DNA from 3 places in the Sanguibacter sp. Z41_6 genome. Region 1 is predicted to be linked to each of the others. Evidence: predicted binding sites of a transcription regulator. Region 1 holds the regulator's gene; each other region holds the start of a gene.
The links. The regulator LexA, encoded in region 1, represses DNA repair genes until DNA is damaged. The targets are predictions, from matches to a motif close to TCGAACANNTGTTCGA.
Positions count from the first base shown of each region.

Region 2: ruvA (Holliday junction branch migration protein RuvA) is a predicted target of LexA. The motif match lies at 2,426-2,441, and genes of this name have one in related genera.
Region 3: uvrA (excinuclease ABC subunit UvrA) is a predicted target of LexA. The motif match lies at 2,085-2,100, and genes of this name have one in related genera.

Region 1 covers NZ_JCAQIF010000003.1:72,398-79,092, forward strand. The annotation lists gene serA (phosphoglycerate dehydrogenase) at 1-585, shown strand, start outside; gene AC54T1_RS07930 (DUF5302 domain-containing protein) at 699-890, opposite strand; gene nrdR (transcriptional regulator NrdR) at 887-1,402, opposite strand; gene AC54T1_RS07940 (LysM peptidoglycan-binding domain-containing protein) at 1,496-1,855, opposite strand; gene lexA (transcriptional repressor LexA) at 2,129-2,854, shown strand; gene AC54T1_RS07950 (L-lactate dehydrogenase) at 2,958-3,965, opposite strand; gene AC54T1_RS07955 (ATP-dependent DNA helicase) at 4,018-6,111, opposite strand; gene hflX (GTPase HflX) at 6,200-6,695, opposite strand, start outside.
Region 2 covers NZ_JCAQIF010000002.1:358,238-364,932, reverse strand. The annotation lists gene secD (protein translocase subunit SecD) at 1-72, opposite strand, end outside; gene yajC (preprotein translocase subunit YajC) at 137-535, opposite strand; gene ruvB (Holliday junction branch migration DNA helicase RuvB) at 662-1,732, opposite strand; gene ruvA (Holliday junction branch migration protein RuvA) at 1,725-2,351, opposite strand; gene ruvC (crossover junction endodeoxyribonuclease RuvC) at 2,462-3,031, opposite strand; gene AC54T1_RS06625 (YebC/PmpR family DNA-binding transcriptional regulator) at 3,070-3,825, opposite strand; gene pdxT (pyridoxal 5'-phosphate synthase glutaminase subunit PdxT) at 3,829-4,431, opposite strand; gene AC54T1_RS06615 (hypothetical protein) at 4,555-5,268, shown strand; gene AC54T1_RS06610 (NUDIX hydrolase) at 5,309-5,842, opposite strand; gene pdxS (pyridoxal 5'-phosphate synthase lyase subunit PdxS) at 5,839-6,695, opposite strand, start outside.
Region 3 covers NZ_JCAQIF010000006.1:25,968-32,662, reverse strand. The annotation lists gene AC54T1_RS12790 (sensor domain-containing phosphodiesterase) at 1-1,179, opposite strand, end outside; gene AC54T1_RS12785 (MBL fold metallo-hydrolase) at 1,260-2,018, opposite strand; gene uvrA (excinuclease ABC subunit UvrA) at 2,130-5,069, shown strand; gene AC54T1_RS12775 (OsmC family protein) at 5,073-5,558, opposite strand; gene uvrC (excinuclease ABC subunit UvrC) at 5,711-6,695, shown strand, end outside.

The DNA.
Region 1 (6,695 bases):
CTCTTCGGTGCCGCGCAGCTCCAGCAGATGAAGCGAGGGGCGGTCTTCCTCAACCTCTCCCGCGGCTTCGTCGTCGACACCGCCGCGCTCCGCGAGGCCATCGTCTCGGGGCACCTCGCGGGTGCCGCGATCGACGTGTTCCCGCACGAGCCGAAGAAGCGGGGTGACGCATTCGAGTCCGAGCTCCGCGGGCTGCCGAACGTCATCCTCACGCCGCACATCGGCGGTTCGACCCTTGAGGCGCAGGAAGCCATCGGGGTGTTCGTCGCGAACAAGATCCGTGACTACGTCCGCACCGGCACGACGACGCTCAGCGTGAACATGCCCAACCTCGCGCTGGAGAACTCCACGGGGGTCGCCCGCGTTGCCCACCTGCACCGCAACACCCCTGGCGTGCTGGCCGCGGTGAACAAGACGTTGGCCGAGCACGGCACGAACATCGAAGGCCAGCTGCTGGCTACCCGCGGGGAGATCGGCTACGTCGTCACGGACGTCGGGTCGACGCTCGAGGCAGCGGTGATCGAGGCGCTGCGGGGCATGGACCAGACGATCAAGCTCCGCGTCCTCACCGAGGCGCGCGCCTGAACGGCCCCGGACACGACGAAGGGCCCGAACCGTTGACCACGGTACGGGCCCTTCGTCGTCGCGGGCGCGCAGTAACAGGAGGCACCGCCACGGCCTGTGACGGTGAGCGGGACTCAGCCCGACTTGCGTCGGAACGTGCGCTGCACGGGTCCGGTGGTCTCAGAGGAGTGCACCGACCCGGTGTTCGACGAGCCCTCGCTCGTTCTGTGGCGCGCTGCGTTCTTGCGCTCCAGCGCCTCCTTGAACTTCGCCTTCGTGTCCGCGCTGACCGCCGCGGTGTCCTTGTCCTCGCTGTCGTGCGTCATGAGGCCTCCTCTTCGTCGTCGTGCCGGTCGCTGCCTGGGCCGTCGTTGTCCGCCGCTGCGGCCTGCTCGTGCTCAGCACGGAGCAGGTTGATCGCTGCCTCGAAGTCCTCGAGGGAATCAAACCCCTGGTACACGCTCGCGAAGCGCAGATACGCGACCTCGTCGAGCTCGCGCAGCGGGCCGAGGATCGTCAGGCCGATCTCGTAGGCGTCGAGCTCGGCGCTTCCCGTCGCGCGGACCGACTCCTCGACGCGTTGTGCGAGCAGCGCGAGGTCATCCTCGCTCACCGGCCTCCCCTGGCACGCCTTCCGTACACCGTTGACAACCTTCTCGCGGCTGAACGGCTCGGTGACTCCGGATCGCTTGACGACGGAGAGGCTCGCGGTCTCCAGGGTGGTGAAACGTCGGCTGCACTCAGGGCACTGGCGACGTCGCCGGATCGAGGCGCCGTCGTCGGAGGTGCGGGAGTCGACCACACGAGAGTCCGGGTGACGGCAGAACGGGCAGTGCACGGGCGCCTCCTGAGCATCGACTGCGAGCGTCGATCGACCCGCTGTCCGGTGCCACCCTACGCGGGACCCGGCCGCCCGCGCACGTGCTTACCCTCAGCGCACGGGCAGGAGGATCTGCTCGCCCACCTGCAAGGCAGCGCTGCTGCGCCCGTTGAGGGTGATGATGTCGGCGACGACATCACGCACGTCCTCCCCCGGCAGCGCGACCGAGGAGGCGAGTGCCCACACCGTCTCGCCCTGGGCGATCGTGTACGGCACCACCTCGACGGGATCCCCCGGTCCGCCTGCGAGCGCGCGCCCGCCGAGGAGCACGCCCCCGAGCACGAGCATCACCGCGAGCATCCACAGGACGACACGTCCGCGGCGCGTGAGGACGAGGTCGGGTTCCCGGATCGTGCGGGCGCTCGTCGGACGGGCCGCCAGGGCCCCGGTTGCGCTCGTGCTGTGCGCCATGATCGCTCCTTCCAGTTCGCGGGTCGGCGTCAGCCGGACCCCGCGATCGAACACATGTTCGTAGAACAAGTGTACGAACGACGCCCCAGATGGCAAGGGGTCGGGCCCAACACGCTCGAACATGTGTTTGAAACGTGGGCGGCACAGCCCTAGGCTGAGGCAGAACCGTCGAGACGCACTCGACCACGACCCACTGACACCGGGCGCGGACAGGTGGCCACCAGGCGCGCGACGGGCGCGGACGACGACCGGAGGACCCTCGTGGTGACGAACATCAGCAAGGCCGCGGCGCAGAGCGTCGCTCCCGGCCAGGGAGCTGCGTCGAGCGAGCCGGCCGACGGGCTCAGTGCGCGCCAGCGGCGGGTGCTCGAGACGATCCGGTCGTCGCTCGACGCCCGCGGCTATGCCCCGAGCATGCGGGAGATCGGTGACGCCGTCGGCCTCAACAGTCCCTCGAGCGTCAAGCACCAGCTCACGGCACTTGAACGCAAGGGATACCTGCGACGCGACCCCAACCGCCCACGGGCGATGGAGCTCGTCCTTCCCGCAGGCGACGACCCGGCCGCCCGGCAGCAGGAGAGCTGGGAGGAGGGCGGGAGCGAGGGCGAGCTCGATGCCCGTCCCGCTGCCACGTACGTCCCCCTCGTCGGCCGGATCGCCGCCGGTGGCCCGGTGCTCGCCGAGCAGGTCGTCGAGGACGTGTTCGCACTCCCCCGACAGCTCGTCGGCGACGGTGACCTCTTCCTCCTGCGGGTCAGCGGGGAGTCGATGATCGACGCGGCCATCTGTGACGGGGACTGGGTGGTCGTGCGACGTCAGCCGGTCGCGGAGAACGGACAGATCGTCGCTGCGATGATCGACGGCGAGGCGACGGTCAAGACGTTCAAGCGCAGCGACGGCCATGTGTGGCTCATGCCGCACAACCCGGCGTTCAGTCCGATCCCCGGAGACGAGTCGACGATCCTCGGCCGCGTCGTGTCGGTCCTTCGCAGCCTCTGACCGCCGAAGCCCCCGGCGCGCATCGCGCGCAGCCAGTACGCACACCGCCCCGCGACCCCTTCCGGGGCCGCGGGGCGGTGTGCGTACGCGCGCGCGTGGTGGGTCAGAACCCGAACCGTCGAGCGACCTGCGTGAGCGCGGCGGCCGAGCGCTGCAGGCCCCGGATCTCGGTCGGGGACAGCGGCACGGCGAGTCGTTCCGTGCAGCCTGCGCGTCCCACGACGGACGGCACGGACAGGCAGATGTCGCTGATGCCGTAGTAGTCGTCCAGCAGGGTCGAGACGGGCAGGATCCGATGCTCGTCCTGGAGGATCGCCTCGATGATCCGCGAGCCCGCGAGGGCCACCGCATAGTTCGTCGCGCCCTTGCCCTCGATGATCCGGTAGGCCGAGTGCACCACCTCGTGGGCGATGGACTCGCGCACCTCCTGGGTGAGCGGCCCGCCCCCGCCGACACCGTTCCAGTCGAGGAGCGGAACCCCGCCGATGGATGCAGAGCTCCACAGCGGGATCTCGCTGTCGCCGTGCTCCCCGGCCATGTACGCGTGGACGTTCTGCACGGCCACCCCGCAGTGCGCGGCCACGAGGTAGCGCAACCGGGAGGAGTCGAGCACCGTGCCCGAGCCGAAGAGCTGGGTCGGGGGGAGCCCGGAGATCTTCAGGGCCGCGTACGTGACGATGTCCACCGGGTTGGTGACCATGACGTAGATGGCGTCCGGAGCGACCGCCTGCAGCTGCGGGAGGATCTTCGACACGAGGCCGATCGTGGCCTCGGCGAGGTCGATCCGGGTCTGGCCCGGCTTCTGCTTGGCGCCGGCCGTCACCATGATGACGTCCGCGCCCTCGCAGACCGAGATGTCGTCAGAGCCGAGCACCTCGGCCATCGGCATGAACTGGATGCCGTGCGCGAGGTCGAGCGCTTCGGCCTCGACCTTCGCCTTGTTGATGTCATAGAGCGCGACGGTTCGCGCGGAGCCCCGCATGAGAGCGGCGTAGGCCATCGTCGAACCGACCGCGCCAGCCCCCACGACCGCCACCTTCGTCGTCTTGCGACGGGCCGAGGCGGGTATCGGGCCGGTCTCGCCGATCTCGGGCGATTCTTCGTCGGTCATTCTTCCTCCACGCGATCCTGGTCACTGGGGCGGGCCGGAGAGACCCTTCACGTCAGGGTAGGCCAGCGAGTCGGCTCAGCGCCGCTTCGGCGACCGCCCGGTCGGTGGTCCGCCAGAAGTCAGGAAGGGTCCGGACGAGGAACGGCCCGTACCGGGCGGTCGCGAGGCGCGGGTCGAGGACCGCGACGACCCCCCGGTCCGACGTCGTCCGCACGAGCCGGCCAGCCCCTTGTGCGAGCAGCAACGCCGCATGGGAGGCCGAGACCTGCATGAAGCCGTTGCCGCCGTGCGACTCGACGTAGCGTGCACGGGCGGCCTTGACGGGGTCGTCCGGACGGGGGAACGGGATCCTGTCGATGAGGACGAGCTGGCAGGCGGAACCGGGCACGTCGACGCCCTGCCACAAGGAGAGCGTGCCGAACAAGCAGGTGGCGTCGTCCTCGGCGAACTGCCGGACGAGCGTCGGGAGCTGGTCGTCCCCCTGGCACAGGATCGGCACGTCGAGACGCTCGCGGAGCAGCTCGGCAGCGCGCTCCGCGGCACGCCGCGACGAGAAGAGACCGAGCGTGCGCCCCCCTGCCGCGGTGATGAGGGCAGCCATCTCGTCGATCTGAGCATCGGTCGTGGCCTGCTGGCCCGGCACCGGGAGCTTGCTCGCGATGTAGAGGATGCCCTGCCGCGGGTAGTCGAACGGGCTCCCGACGTCCGTTCCCCGCCAGCGTGGCGCGGGCGCAGCGCTGGCCTCACCCGGCACGGCGGACGACGGCTCGAGGCCCACCGAACGGGCGATGGGGTCGAAGGAGTCCCCCAGCGCGAGCGTCGCGGACGTGAGCACCCCGACCTTCTCGTCCCACAGGCCGGTGCGCATGAGGCCGGACACGCCCAGCGGTGCCGCATGGAGCTTGGACATGCCCGCGCCGAACCCGCCTTCGCCCGCGCGCGAGCACCACAGCACGTCGAACTCCGAGGACTCGCCCGTCATCCGCTCCGCGATCTCGAAGACGACGAGCATGCTCGAGGACGCCATCTTCAGACCGCTGCTCGCAGCTCCGCCGTCCCCGCTCGTGGGCGTGTCGGGCTTGAGCTCGCTCATGACCGCGCGCGCCGCGTCGCGCACCGCCGCGACCGCGGCGTGCGCCGCTTCCGGGAGGCCGTCAGGGAAGCGCTCTGCCGGGAGGGAGGCGAGGACCGCGCCGAGCTGGGCGGACGCGGCGTCCAGGTCGGTGGTGAGGACGCCGCCGTGGCGCCGCGCCTGCCGCGCAGCATGCTCGACGGAGGCGACCGACAGCTCGACGGTCGCGGCTGCCGTGACACGGTCGGGGAGCTCGTGCGCCTCGTCGACGACGAGGACGGCGTGCTCGGGCAGGACGTTGGGCGACCCGGTGGCAGCGATGCCGAGCATGGCGTGGTTCGTCACGACGACGTCGGCCTCACGAGCGAGACCTCGTGCCCTCTCGGGGAAGCACTCGGTGATGAGCGGGCACCGCTGCCCGAGGCACTCGAGGGAGTTCACGGAGACCTGCCGCCAGGCCCGGTCCGAGACGCCGGGCGTCAGGTCGTCGCGGTCACCCGTCTCCGACTCCTCCGCCCACTCGCGCAGCCGGAGGATCTGCTGCGCGAGCCCGGCGCTGCTCTGCTCCTGTCGCGACGGGGACGCGCCCGGTGGAGCGTCGAACGGGTCCGGGGGGCCGTCCGTGCGGGGCATGTCGAACAAGGTGCCCGCGTCGTCGGCCGGGTACCCGCCGGCGATCTTGTGGCGGCAGGCGTAGTTGTGCCATCCCTTGAGCAGTGCGAGCCGGGGACGCCGCGGCAGGTGCGGGGCGAGCGTGTCGGCGACGAGCGGCAGGTCCCGCGTCATGATCTGACGCTGCAGCGCCAGGGTCGCCGTCGAGACGATGACGCGCTCTGCGCTGTGGACGGCGTGCTGGACCGCGGGGACGAGGTAGCCGAGCGACTTCCCGGTCCCTGTGCCGGCCTGGACGAGGAGATGCTCGCCGCTCGTCATCGCAGACGCCACCGCCGCCGCCATGACGTGCTGGCCTTCCCGCCGCGCGCCGCCCAACCTGGCCACAGCGAGGTCGAGCAGCTCGTGCACGGCCTCCGTGTCCGGCGTCGCCGTCGGCCGGGGCGTGCTCGTGGAACTCACCGGGTGAGTCTACGGTCACCGGGCGGACCAGAGGCGGCGTCCTCGAGGAACGCGGGGGTGTACCGCGACCGCAGCCGCGCACGCCGCGTCACCCGCGCACGGCCACCGCAGACAGCTCCGCCGCCAGGCCGTCCTCGACGCGGCCACGCAGGAGCGTCCCTGACTCGATGTGCTCGAGGTGATCGATCTCGCCCTCCAGGTGAACCCGGCTCAGCAGGTCCCCCCGGTCGTACGGCACGACGAGGTCGACGGACACACCGGGACGGGGCAACGACGCCGAGATGTAGTCGAGCAGCTCGGGGATCCCCTCACCGGATCGCGCCGAGACGACCACCGTGCTGCGTTCCCGGCTCTGCAGCCGGGTGATCGTCTCGGCGCTCGCGACGTCCGCCTTGTTGAGGACGATGACCTCAGGCACGTCCTCCATCCCCGGGATGTCGGCGAGGACGTGGCGCACGGCCGCGATCTGGCCCTCGGGGTCCGGGTGGGACGCATCGACGATGTGCAGGAGAAGATCGGCGTCTGCAACCTCCTCGAGGGTCGAGCGGAACGCTTCGACGAGCTGGTGCGGCAGGGAACGGACG
Region 2 (6,695 bases), on a different contig from region 1:
GAGTCCGATGAGCGGGCGGCTCGGTCGGGACTTCTTGCGGCTGGTGGTGGCCAACGGAGTGTCTTCTCTCATGCGCGCCGGCAGACACGGTTGCGTCTGCCTGTGGGGCGTCGGACGGGACGAGCGTCCCGGTGGTCTACGAGGCGGCGTCGTCCCGCTTCGGCTTCTCGATGAGCCCCGAGATGTCGTCCGGGACGTTGAACGCCTGCTTGTTCTCGATGTCGACCTTCGCGGGCGTGGCAGCGTCGCCCTCCGCGGTGGATGTGGCATCGATATCCGTCGATGGTGCGTCGACCTGCTTCGCGATCGCGGCGCGGAGCCAGCGGGAGGTGTTCCCCGGGGTCGTCTCGAGCGTGATCTCGTCGTCGGCGACAGCGACCACCGTCCCGAGGTAGCCCGAGGCGGTCATGACGTTGTCACCGGGCTTGAGGTTGTCACGGAACGACAGCGCGGCCTGCTGCTTCTTGCGGGAGCTGCGCGACATGAGGAACATGGCGCCGACAGCGATGACGAGGATGAGGATCATGGGGTCCATGACGGGGAATCACGTCCTGTTCTGCTCAGGGGAACTCATGGAGTCTAGGCGCAGGCACGCCCAAGACACTAACGCCCCAGGTACCCCAAAAGTGCCCGCCCGTGCCCACCGGTCCGGGGCGGGCCGTCACGAGAACAGCATCGGGTCCGAGGCGGGCGGGACGAGTCCGAGGTGCTGCCAGGCCGCCGGGGTCGCGACGCGGCCGCGGGGCGTGCGTCCGACGAGCCCTTCGCGGACGAGGTAGGGCTCGGCCACGGTCTCCACCGTCTCCGGTTCCTCGCCCACGGTCACGGCGAGGGTCGTCAGGCCGACGGGGCCACCTCCGAACCGGGTGCACAGCGCTGTGAGGACCGCGCGGTCCAAGCGGTCGAGACCGAGCGAGTCGACCTCGTAGACGTCGAGGGCCGCATGAGCAGCGCGGAGGTCGAGCGAGCCGTCGCCCCGGACCTGCGCCCAGTCGCGCACGCGTCGGAGCAGCCGGTTCGCGATCCGTGGCGTGCCCCGCGATCGCGAGGCGATCTCGCTCGCGGCCTCGGCCTGGAGCGGCGCGCCGAGGAGCCCGGCCGAGCGGGTGAGCACCCGCTCGAGCTCCTCGGCCGAGTAGAAGTCGAGGTGCCCGGTGAACCCGAAGCGGTCACGCAGCGGCGCGGGCAGCAGCCCGGCGCGCGTCGTCGCGCCCACCACGGTGAAGCGCGGGAGGCTCAGCGGTATCGCGCTGGCGCCGGCCCCCTTGCCGACGACGACGTCCACGCGGAAGTCCTCCATAGCGACATAGAGGAGCTCTTCCGCGGGCCGGGCAAGCCGGTGGATCTCGTCGATGAAGAGCACCTCGCCCTCGTCGAGCGACGACAGGACGGCGGCAAGGTCCCCGGCGTGCTGGATCGCGGGGCCGGAGGTGACGCGCAGCGACGCGCCGAGCTCGGCCGCGATGATCATCGCGAGGGTCGTCTTGCCCAGCCCTGGCGGTCCGGAGAGCAGGACGTGGTCGGGCGCGGCGCCGCGCCCGAGCGCAGCCTGCAGCACGAGGGAGAGCTGGTCACGCACGACGCGTTGTCCGACGAACTCGTCGAGGGTGCGTGGACGGAGCGCGGCCTCGGCTGCACGCTCGAGCTCGTCCGCCCCCGCGCCGGTCGTGCGTGCGGGCGTGAGGTCGAGGCCGAGGGCGTCGAGCTGGGCGTCGACGTCCGCGTCATCCACGGGAGCCGCCCAGCACCTTGAGGGCGGAGCGCAGCACCGTGGGCACCTCGGCCGCAGCCACCTCGGTGCTCCCGGCGTCCGAGAGCACGACGGCGATCGCGTCCTGTGCCACCTTTGCGGACCAGCCCAGGCCGACGAGCGCCTCGACCACCTGCTCCGTGTGGTCCCCTGCAGGCGCCGCACCTGCGTGGCCGTGTGCCGCCCCGGCGTCGCCGGCAGGTGCACCGAGCTTCCCGCCGAGCTCGAGGATGAGTCGCTGCGCACCCTTCTGCCCGATGCCGGGGACGCGCGTGAGGGCTTTGACGTCCTCCGCGGCCACCGCGCGCCTCAGGGCGTCCGGGGTGAGCACGGCGAGCAGGGCGAGGGCGAGCCGCGGGCCGACCCCGCTGACGGTCTGCGTCGTCTCGAAGATCGACCGCTCGTCGTCGTCGGCGAACCCGAACAGCGTGAGGGAGTCCTCCCGCACGACGAGGCTCGTGGCGAGCGTCACCGGGTTCCCGGTGCGCAGACCCGCGAGGGTGGCCGGGGTCGCATGCACGAGGTAGCCGATCCCGTTCACCTGGACGACCGCACTGTCCAGACGCACGGACTGCACGGTTCCGCTGAGTGACGAGATCACGCTGGTTCCACCTCTGACTCCATCGAGCGACGCGGTCGCGTCCCACCGGTACCGGCCCCGCAGGTGCGGAGCGTGCGAACACGTGTACTAATCGCTCACCGTACCAACCCTCAGCGGGTGCCCTTCGCCCGACGCGCCGCCTGCTCCGCGGACGCCCAGGCGCGCTGCGCAGGCGTGAGCTCGGACCGCTCGACGGAGTCGAGCAGGGCCGCGGGCCTCCACAGCTGGCAGATCGCCAGTGCCAGAGCGTCGGCGGCATCCGCCGGCCGAGGGATCTCGGCGAGCCCGAGGATGCTCGCGACCATCCGTTGCACCTGGGCCTTCTCGGCCCGCCCGTTGCCGCTCACGGCGGCCTTGACCTCGCTCGGGGTGTGCATCGCGACGGGTATCCCACGCCGCGCGGCCGCGAGCATCGTCAGCCCGGCCACCTGGGCCGTGCCCATGACGGTGGAGACGTTGTGCTGGGCGAACACCCGCTCCACCGCCACGACGTCCGGGCGGTGGCGGTCCAGCCAGGCCTCGACGACCTCGGCGATCGTGAGCAGCCGGCGATCGACGGACAGGTCCGGCGACGACGTCGCGACCCCGACGGCGACGAGCGCCGCCCGGCGCCCGGGCACGGAGTCGACGACGCCGATCCCGCACCGGGTGAGACCGGGGTCCACGCCAAGTACCCGCACTCCCCCGCCCTCCGGTCGTGCCCGTCGAACCGGACCGTTCAGTCGTTCTCGAGCTCGGCCATGACCTCGTCCGACGCGTCGAAGTTCGAGTAGACGTTCTGCACGTCGTCCGAGTCCTCGAGCGCATCGATGAGTCGCAGGACCTTGCGTGCTCCGTCGGCGTCCACCTCGACCTGCATCGACGGGTGGAACACGACGTCAGCGGAGTCGTACTCGATGCCCGCTTCCTGCAGGGAGGTCCGCACGGCCACGAGGTCCGAGGGCTCCGAGAGGACCTCGAACGACTCTCCGAAGTCGTTGACCTCCTCGCCACCGGCCTCGAGCACCGCTTCCATCACCGCATCCTCGTCGGTGCCCTCCTTGGGCACGATGACGACGCCCTTGCGGGAGAACAGGTACGCGACCGAGCCCGGGTCGGCCATCTGGCCACCGTTGCGGGAGAACGCCGTGCGCACCTCAGCAGCTGCGCGGTTGCGGTTGTCGGTCAGGCACTCGACGAGCAGGGCGATGCCGCCGGACGCATACCCCTCGTAGAGGATCGTCTGGTAGTCGGCCCCACCGGCCTCCTGACCCGAGCCACGCTTGACGGCGCGGTCGATGTTGTCGTTGGGGACGGAGGTCTTCTTCGCCTTCTGGATGGCGTCGAAGAGCGTGGGGTTACCGGCGACGTCTCCGCCACCGGTGCGCGCCGCCACCTCGATGTTCTTGATGAGCTTCGCGAAGAGCTTGCCGCGACGAGCGTCGACGACGGCCTTCTTGTGCTTGGTGGTGGCCCATTTGGAGTGACCTGACATGCGTTAGTACTCCTTGCGAACGATCGATACGAACATCTCGTGGACCCGGGCGTCGCCCGTGATCTCCGGATGAAATGAGGTTGCCAGCACAGAGCCCTGTCGAACCGCGACAATCCTACCGGCGGCGGGGCCGCCCTGGATGGTCGCGAGGGCCTCGGCCTTCTCGCCGACCTCCTCCACCCACGGTGCACGGATGAACGCCGCGTGGAAAGGAGGACCGTCGATGCCGTCGACCTCGAGGTCGGTCTCGAACGAGTCCACCTGCCGACCGAAGGCGTTGCGCCGGACGGTGATGTCGAGACCACCGACGGTCTGCTGGTCGTTCGTGCCGTCGAGCACGCGGTCAGCCAGGAGGATCATGCCTGCGCACGAGCCGTACACCGGCAGTCCGTCTGTGATGGCTGTGCGCAGCGGTTCGTAGAGGTCGAAGATGCGCAGCAGCTTGTCGATCGTCGTGGACTCGCCGCCGGGCAGCACGAGACCGTCGATCGCCGCGAGCTCCGCGGGCCGCCGCACGCCCGTCGTCCGGGCACCTGCGGACTCGAGGGCCGCGCGGTGCTCGCGGACGTCTCCCTGCAGGGCCAGGACACCGATGAGAGGATTCACGAGGAGACATCGTACGCGTGGGGGACATCGCGTCCGCACGCCGTGGGTCCGACCTCGCTAGGGTGGCCGCACGTCCCCCGCCCTGCCCCGCCCCGCCGTGGCACCCGCCCATGAGGAGCCGCTGTGTACCAGTCGCCCACACCGCCCGCGTTCCCGTACGGCCCGACGCCAGTGCGGCCCGGAACCCGCGGGCCGAAGATCCTCACGCTCATCGGCGTGGTGACGCTCGTCCTGGGTGCGGTCCTCGTCGTCGGCGCGGTCGGCCGCTTCACGGACCTCGTCCCCGACGGGTTCTTCGCCGCCGAGTCCGAGACGAACGCGTACGTGCGGGGCAGCATGCCGGTGCCGGGCACCGCCGACGTCGATGCTGTGGCGGACCGGCGGTACGGGGTCGTCCAGAGCGGCGGGACCCGGACGCTGCCGTCCGACGCTGTCACCGTGGAGGGCCCGGACGGCCAGGAGGTGCCGGTGGTGGCGCGCACCCGCTCGTCGCCGGAGGACAGCACCCCGTCCGCGGACAGCACGTCGTCCACCGACGTGGTGACGGTCGACGACATCGGGAGCTTCAGGACGCACGAGGCAGGTACGTACACGGTCACGGTGACGCCGCCCGCGGGCTTCGACGCGAGCGACGTCGAGGTCCGTGTCGTCGACGAGGAGTTCCTCGGGGACATCGCGGCTGACGCGGGTACCGGGATCCTCCAGCTCGTCGCCGGGTGTCTCGTGGGGTTCGTGGGGCTCGGGCTGACGATCGGCGGGGGCGTGTGGTGGGCAGTCCGCGCCGACGCACGCCGGCGCGCGGTGCCGCCCGGTGCGGTGTACCCGCGGCCCTACTGACGCGCCCGGCGCACGCGTCCCGTCCGTCCCTCGAGCGCAGCTACTCCTGCTCCTCACCGAGGTGGCGGACGGTCCCGTCCCACCCCTGGACGAGATCGGCGAGCAGGTCCGCGAGACCGCGAGGGAACACCTCCTCGGTCACCGCACCGAGCTCCGCCAGAGACATCCACGCCATGTCGTCGAGGAGGTCAGCCTCGAGGACGGTCCACCCCGCTCGCGTGAGAACCACGCTCGACGCGGCCCGTGCGAGGTAGAACGTCTCGTGCTGGCGGCAACGCGCTCGCGCGAAGTCGAAGACCGCTGACCGGGTGAGGACCGGACCGACGAGGTCAGCCTCCGCGAGCTCGATGCCGGTCTCTTCGCGAACCTCGCGGACGGCCGCGGCCGCGGACGTCTCCCCCGGGTCGATGCCGCCACCCAGGGTGAACCACCAGTGCCGGTCGGGTTCGTCCGCGTCGTGCCCGCGGACGAGCAGCACCCGGTCCTGCTCGTCGAGGAGCAGGACGCGGGCGGCGCTGCGTTCGAGCACACCGTCGGGGCCGGCCTCCCAGCCAGCGCCGGCGGCGGGAGTCACCAGCCGCGCTCGGCGAGGCGGTGCGGCTCGGGGATCTCCTCGACGTTGATGCCCACCATGGCCTCGCCCAGGCCGCGGGAGACCTTCGCGATGACGTCGGGGTCGTCGTAGAACGTCGTCGCCTTGACGATGGCCTCGGCACGCTGGACCGGGTTGCCGGACTTGAAGATGCCGGAGCCGACGAACACGCCCTCGGCGCCGAGCTGCATCATCATCGCCGCGTCGGCAGGCGTCGCGATGCCGCCCGCCGTGAACATGACGACGGGAAGCTTGCCCGTCCGCGCGACCTCCTTGACGAGCTCGTAGGGGGCGGAGAGCTCCTTGGCGGCGACGAAGAGCTCGTCCTCGGCCATGGACGTCAGGCGACGGATCTCCGCGCGGATCGTGCGCATGTGCGTCGTCGCGTTGGAGACGTCACCGGTGCCGGCCTCGCCCTTCGAGCGGATCATGGCCGCACCCTCGTTGATGCGTCGCAGCGCCTCACCGAGGTTCGTCGCGCCGCAGACGAACGGAGCGCGGAAGGCCCACTTGTCGATGTGGTTCGTGTAGTCGGCGGGCGTGAGCACCTCGGACTCGTCGATGTAGTCGACGCCGAGCGACTGCAGCACCTGCGCCTCGACGAAGTGCCCGATGCGGGCCTTGGCCATGACGGGGATGGAGACGGTCGCGATGATCGAGTCGATCATGTCGGGGTCGCTCATCCGCGAGACCCCGCCCTGGGCACGGATGTCTGCGGGGACCCGCTCGAGCGCCATGACGGCGACCGCTCCGGCGTCCTCGGCGATCTTCGCCTGCTCGGCGGTGACGACGTCCATGATGACGCCACCCTTGAGCATCTCCGCCATCCCGCGCT
Region 3 (6,695 bases), on a different contig from region 1:
TGCGTGGTGCGCCCCGAGGACGACGACCGTCCACTCGTCTGCCAGCGGGTCGCCTTCCTCGAGTGCCGTTCCCCGGACGCCGACAGCCGGCGCCTTGGGCATGTCGACGGCCAACGCACCCACGAAGGGAAGAGTCTCCGCCAGGTTCTCGTACCGGCGCGCCGTGCCCGGGGTGAAGAACGAGCCGTGCTGGAACGCCGCGAGAAGCAGCGGGGGGATGCGCGACTGGATGGCCATCATCTCGAGCGTCCGAGAGATCGGCAGGAGAAGGCTCTTGGGCGCGAGCCGCAGCCGACGGAAGTTCCGGACGAGGTCGTACGGTGTGCCGCACAGACTCACGCCGATGGGGCGCGGAGCGAACCGGCCGGGACGGGACGCGGTCGCACTGAACTTCCTGCCCCCGTGGCTCCACAGCCAGCCCTGACCGAGCGTGGCCCCGAGGACGAGTGCGCGCCGGAGGTCCTCCTGCGTCTCGACACCTTCCGCGACGACCTCGGCGCCTGACTCCTCGGCGTACCCGCGGACGGCCTCCGCCACGCTGATCGTGCTGATGTCGTCGACGCTGCGGAGCAGCCCCAGGTCAAGCTTGACGACCTCGGGACGCAGCAGGGGGATGAACGCGAGAGAGGCCGGTTCCAGGCCCACGTCGTCGAGCGCGATCGCACACCCGGCAGCCCGGAGACGCTCGGCACCGTGCAAGATCGCGGCCACGTCCGCCGCCAGCGCCCGCTCGGTGATCTCGACGACCACCTGGACGTGCGCGGGCCGGGTCGCGAGGGCGTCGAGCACGACGTCGAGCCGTTGCGTGAGCGTCGTGGGCTCGACGTTGACGAACAGGGTCATGGGCCGACCCAGGGACAGGCGCGCGGCGTCCGCGATCGAGGTGCGCAGGGAGTACGCCTCGAGCTCAGCGAGACGTCCCGTGCGGCGAGCAGCCTCGATGAGGACGAGCGGCGACGCCCACGGCGAGCCGACCGGGCCACGCAGCAGCGCCTCGTGCGCGTATGCGGAGCCGGTCTCCAGGTCGATGAACGGCTGGTAGACGCAGTGCAGCCGGCGGTCAGCGATGAGCGCATCGAGCGGGACCTCCACGGGCGCCGCCTCGCGCACCTCCGCGTCCTGCACGGGGTGATCGACGACCATCGTTCCTGCGCCGCCGGCGCTGTTCTCTGATTCCACGTGCGTCATATCGACAGACGACGGCGCCCCATGAGGATCGCCGTCGACCAACGTCGCTGCCGGGGTGTGACGCGGGCCGCTCACCATCCGCGTTCCTCCCACGACGGGAGGGCCGGTCGCTCGGCGCCCAGCGTCGTGTCGGGCCCGTGACCGGGGTACACCCAGGTGTCGTCGCCGTACCGGTCGAACACCCGCGTCGTGACGTCGCCGAGCAGCTGCGCGAACCGCGTGGCCTCGCCGCCGGTGTTGCCCACGCCACCGGGGAACAGCGAGTCGCCGGTGAAGAGGTGGGTCCGACCGGGCACCCCTTCCGCGAGCCTCTCCCCGCCTGCATCGCTGGACGGCGGGCCGTCGGGGGACAGGGACGGCTCCGTGTAGGCGAGGGCGATCGAGCCGGGGGTGTGCCCGCGCAGCGCGACCACCTCGAGCTCGACCTCGCCGAGCGCGATACGGTCCCCGGCGCGCAACCGCTTGACGACGGGCACCCCGAGGGCGTCCGCGTCGTCCGCGCCCGCGGCGGTCACGGCCCCGGTGACGGCGACCATGTCACCGAGGGCGCCGTGATGATCGGCGTGCCGGTGCGTGGTGACGATGAGGTCGAGACGCGCCGACCCGGACCCTTCACGGACGAGCGCGAGCAGCCGGTCCGGGTCTGCGGCCGCGTCGATGAGCAGCTGGTGACCTGTGCGCCGGCACGTCAGGAGGTAGGCGTTGTTGTCCATCTGGCCGACGCTGGCCTTACGGACGACGAGCTCGGGGAGCACCCGGACGTCGCTCTCCAGCCCGGCGCGCACGACGCCGGTGTAGGGGACGGGTGCATCGTGGGGTGGGGTCGGCATAGTCGATTGTGCGCGCAGGCCGGGGATCCGGCACCTGGGTCGACAGCCGTGTGGGGGAGCGCACGTTCGAACACGCGTGCGCATGTCGGACGTTCCCCCTACGATCGACGGGTGAGTGACCGTCTCGTCGTCCAAGGTGCCCGTGAGCACAACCTCCGAAACGTCGACCTGGATCTGCCGAGGGACAAGCTCATCGTGTTCACCGGCCTGTCGGGGTCCGGGAAGTCGTCGTTGGCGTTCGACACCATCTTCGCCGAGGGGCAACGGCGATACGTCGAGTCGCTGTCGGCCTATGCCCGGCAGTTCCTCGGGCAGATGGACAAACCTGATGTCGACTTCATCGAGGGGCTCTCGCCCGCGGTGTCGATCGACCAGAAGTCGACGAACCGCAACCCGAGGTCGACGGTCGGGACCATCACGGAGGTGTACGACTACCTCCGGCTGCTCTTCGCGCGCGCCGGCACCCAGTACTGCCCGCAGTGCGGCGAGCGGGTCACGGCACAGACCCCGCAGCAGATCGTCGACCGCCTCCTCGAGCTGCCGGAGGGGACCCGGTACCAGGTCCTCGCGCCCGTCGTCCGCGGACGCAAGGGCGAGTACGCGGACCTCTTCAAGGACCTTCAGGCGAAAGGCTTCGCGCGGGCCCGGGTCGACGGTGACGTCGTCCAGCTCACCGACCCGCCCGTCCTCGAGAAGAAGCTCAAGCACACGATCGAGGTCGTCGTCGACCGTCTCGTCTCCCGCGAGGGGGTGCAGCGGCGCCTCACGGACTCGATCGAGACCGCGCTGGGGCTCGCCGGCGGTCTCGTCGTCGTCGAGCTGGTCGACGCACCGGCCGACGACCCGCAGCGCGAGCGTCGGTTCTCGGAGCACCGGGCCTGCCCCAACGACCACGCCCTCGCGCTCGAGGAGATCGAGCCGCGCACGTTCTCCTTCAACGCGCCCTACGGGGCATGCCCCGAGTGCACCGGCATCGGTGTGCGGCTCGAGGTCGACCCCGAGCTCATCGTCCCCGACGAGGACAAGACGCTCGCCGAGGGTGCCGTCGCCCCCTGGGCCCAGATCTCGTCCGAGTACTTCGTCCGGGTGCTGAGCTCCCTCGCCAAGGACCTCGGGTTCTCCATGGACGTCCCCTGGCGCGCGTTGCCGGAGCGGGCCCGCAACGCGGTCCTGCACGGACAGGACCACGAGGTCCAGGTGAAGTACCGCAACCGGTGGGGGCGAGAGCGCCAGTACTCGACCGGGTTCGAGGGCGCGATCACCTTTCTCAAGCGCCGCCACGCCGAGACGGAGTCCGACTGGTCGAAGGAGAAGTACGAGGCCTACATGCGGGAGGTGCCGTGCCCCGTCTGTGACGGGACGCGACTCAAGCCCGAGGTCCTCGCCGTGCGCGTCGGCGGGAAGTCCATCGCCGAGGTGTGCGCGATGCCGCTCCGCGAGTGCCGCGACTTCCTCGATGCCCTCGAGCTCGGCGTGCGCGAGCGCGCGATCGCGACCCAGGTGCTCAAGGAGATCCAGGACCGCCTGGGCTTCCTGCTCGACGTCGGGCTGGACTACCTGTCGCTCATGCGGGCAGCAGGCACGCTCTCGGGCGGCGAAGCGCAGCGGATCCGGCTCGCCACGCAGATCGGCTCCGGGCTCGTCGGCGTGCTGTACGTGCTGGACGAGCCGAGCATCGGCCTGCACCAGCGGGACAACCGTCGCCTGATCGAGACCCTCACCCGCCTGCGGGACCTCGGGAACACGCTCATCGTCGTCGAGCACGACGAAGACACCATCCGACAGGCGGACTGGATCGTCGACATCGGGCCGGGCGCCGGCGAGCACGGCGGACGCGTCGTGCACTCGGGTGACTACGCGGGGCTGCTCGAGGCGCCCGAGTCGGTGACGGGGGCGTACCTCGCCGGCCGGCGCTCGATCCCCATGCCTACCCAGCGTCGGCCCATCGACCCGTCACGCAAGCTCACGGTCGTCGGTGCCAAGGAGCACAACCTCAGCGGCATCGACGTGTCGTTCCCTCTCGGGGTGCTGCTGGCCGTCACCGGGGTGTCGGGGTCCGGCAAGTCCACGCTCGTGAACTCGATCCTCTACACGGTCCTCGCGAACGAGCTCAACGGTGCCCGCCAGGTCGCGGGCCGGCACAAGCGGGTCACCGGTCTTGAGCATCTCGACAAGGTGATCCACGTCGACCAGGGCCCTATCGGCCGCACCCCGCGGTCCAACCCGGCGACGTACACGGGAGTCTGGGACCACGTGCGCCGGCTGTTCGCCGAGACGGCAGAGGCGAAGGTCCGCGGGTACACGCCGGGACGCTTCTCCTTCAACGTCAAGGGTGGACGGTGCGAGGCCTGCTCGGGTGACGGCACGATCAAGATCGAGATGAACTTCCTGCCGGACGTCTACGTCCCCTGCGAGGTGTGCCACGGTGCTCGGTACAACCGGGAGACGCTCGAGGTGCACTTCAAGGGCAAGACGGTGGCGGACGTCCTCGACATGCCCATCGAGGAGGCAGCCGAGTTCTTCGCGGCGGTGCCCGGGATCGCCCGGCACCTGCGAACGCTCGTCGACGTCGGGCTCGGGTACGTCCGTCTCGGGCAGCCGGCTCCGACGCTCTCCGGTGGTGAGGCGCAGCGGGTGAAGCTCGCCAGCGAGCTGCAGAAGCGTTCGACAGGACGCAGCATCTACGTGCTCGACGAGCCCACGACCGGACTCCACTTCGAAGACATCCGCAAGCTGCTCGCCGTGCTCCAGTCGCTCGTGGACAAGGGGAACTCTGTGCTCGTCATCGAGCACAACCTCGACGTCATCAAGAATGCCGACTGGGTCATCGACATGGGTCCGGAGGGGGGCTCCGGGGGCGGCCTGGTCGTCGCCCAGGGCACGCCCGAGAAGGTCGCGGCCGTCCCGGAGAGCCACACTGGTCGGTTCCTCGCGGAGGTGCTGGCGCCGCACCCGCCCGTCCCGGTCGGGAAGCTCGTTCCCCCGGCGGTGGCGAGCAAGCCGGCGGCGAAGGCGAAGGCCCCACGGAAGCGCGCGAAGCTCACCTCATGATGGTCAGGTGACGCTCGCGGGCACGAGAGGGCTCACGCGGACGGGGAAGTTCACCGAGCGCGCGAGGAAGCAGTGGTCGTGGGCGCGCTGGTGGAGGTCGAGCAGCAGGGCGGTCGCATCTGCCGGGCTCACGTCCGCGAGGACGACGCGCGGTCGGAGCTCGACCTCGGTGAACTGTCCGGCACCCGCGGTGTCCACCCGCATGGTCCCCACCGGCGTGTCCGCGTACTCGGTGACGACGACGTCGTGCTGAGCGGCCATGTGCAGGAACCACAGCATGTGGCACTGGGCGAGCGACGCGACGAAGAGCTCCTCCGGGTTGGGACGGTGCGGATCGCCGCGGAACGCCGGATCCGAGCTCGCGAGGATCGGGGGTTTCCCCTCGATCGACACGGTGTGGTCGCGTGAGTACGCCAGGTAGCTCGAGGTGCCGGTCGCGCCGGCTCCGGTCCAGGTGATCGTGGCGGTGTACGAGTGAAAGGCTCCCATCGGCACACGGTAGCCGGATCGCCGCGAATGTGACACCAGTCACGTTCCGCTCTCCTCGTCCACGGTGACCGCGGACGAGCGGGACCTGCTCCCGCCCCGGAGGCGACGGGGTCCTGTGCTGGGTGTCGGACGCCTCAACTAGGCTCGAAGGCATGGCCGATCCAGTGACCTACCGACCCGCGCCGGGCGAGATTCCCACGACCCCCGGCGTGTACAGGTTCCGTGACGAGCACCGTCGGGTCATCTACGTCGGCAAGGCGAAGAACCTGCGAGCGAGGCTCTCGAGCTACTTCCAGGACCTCTCGGCCCTGCACCAGCGCACCCGGACGATGGTGACGACGGCGGCCTCCGTGGAGTGGACCGTCGTCGGCACGGAGGTGGAGGCCCTCGCCCTCGAGTACTCCTGGATCAAGGAGTACGACCCGCGCTTCAACGTCAAGTACCGCGACGACAAGTCGTACCCCTACCTCGCGGTGACGATGGGCGAGAAGGTGCCGCGCGCGCAGGTCATGCGGGGCGTCAAACGACCCGGCACGCGATACTTCGGTCCGTTCGCGCACGCCTGGGCGATCCGCGAGACCCTCGACCTGCTGCTGCGTGTCTTCCCCGTCCGCACCTGCTCCGCCGGTGTGTACAAGCGCGCCGAGCAGTCGGGCCGGCCATGCCTGCTCGGGTACATCGACAAGTGCTCCGCCCCGTGCGTGGGGCGCATCAGCATCGAGGACCATCGTGCGCTCGCCGACGACTTCTGCTCGTTCATGGCGGGTGAGACCGCGACGTTCGTCCGACGGTTGACCGAACGGATGAACGAGGCCGCCCGGAACATGGAGTACGAGCAGGCCGCTCGCCTGCGCGACGACATCCAGGCCCTCGAGCGGGCACTGGAGAAGAACGCGGTGGTCCTGCAGGACGCGACCGACGCGGACATCTTCGCTCTCGTGGGTGACGAGCTCGAAGCGGCGGTGCAGGTGTTCCACGTCAGGGGCGGCCGGATCCGCGGTCAGCGGGGCTGGATCGTCGAGAAGGTCGAGGACGTCACGGACGCCGACCTCGTCGAGCACCTCCTGCAGCAGGTGTACGGCACGGCGGACGAGAGCGCCGGTGGTGACGCGCAGGCGGCGAGGGCCGACAGCGTGG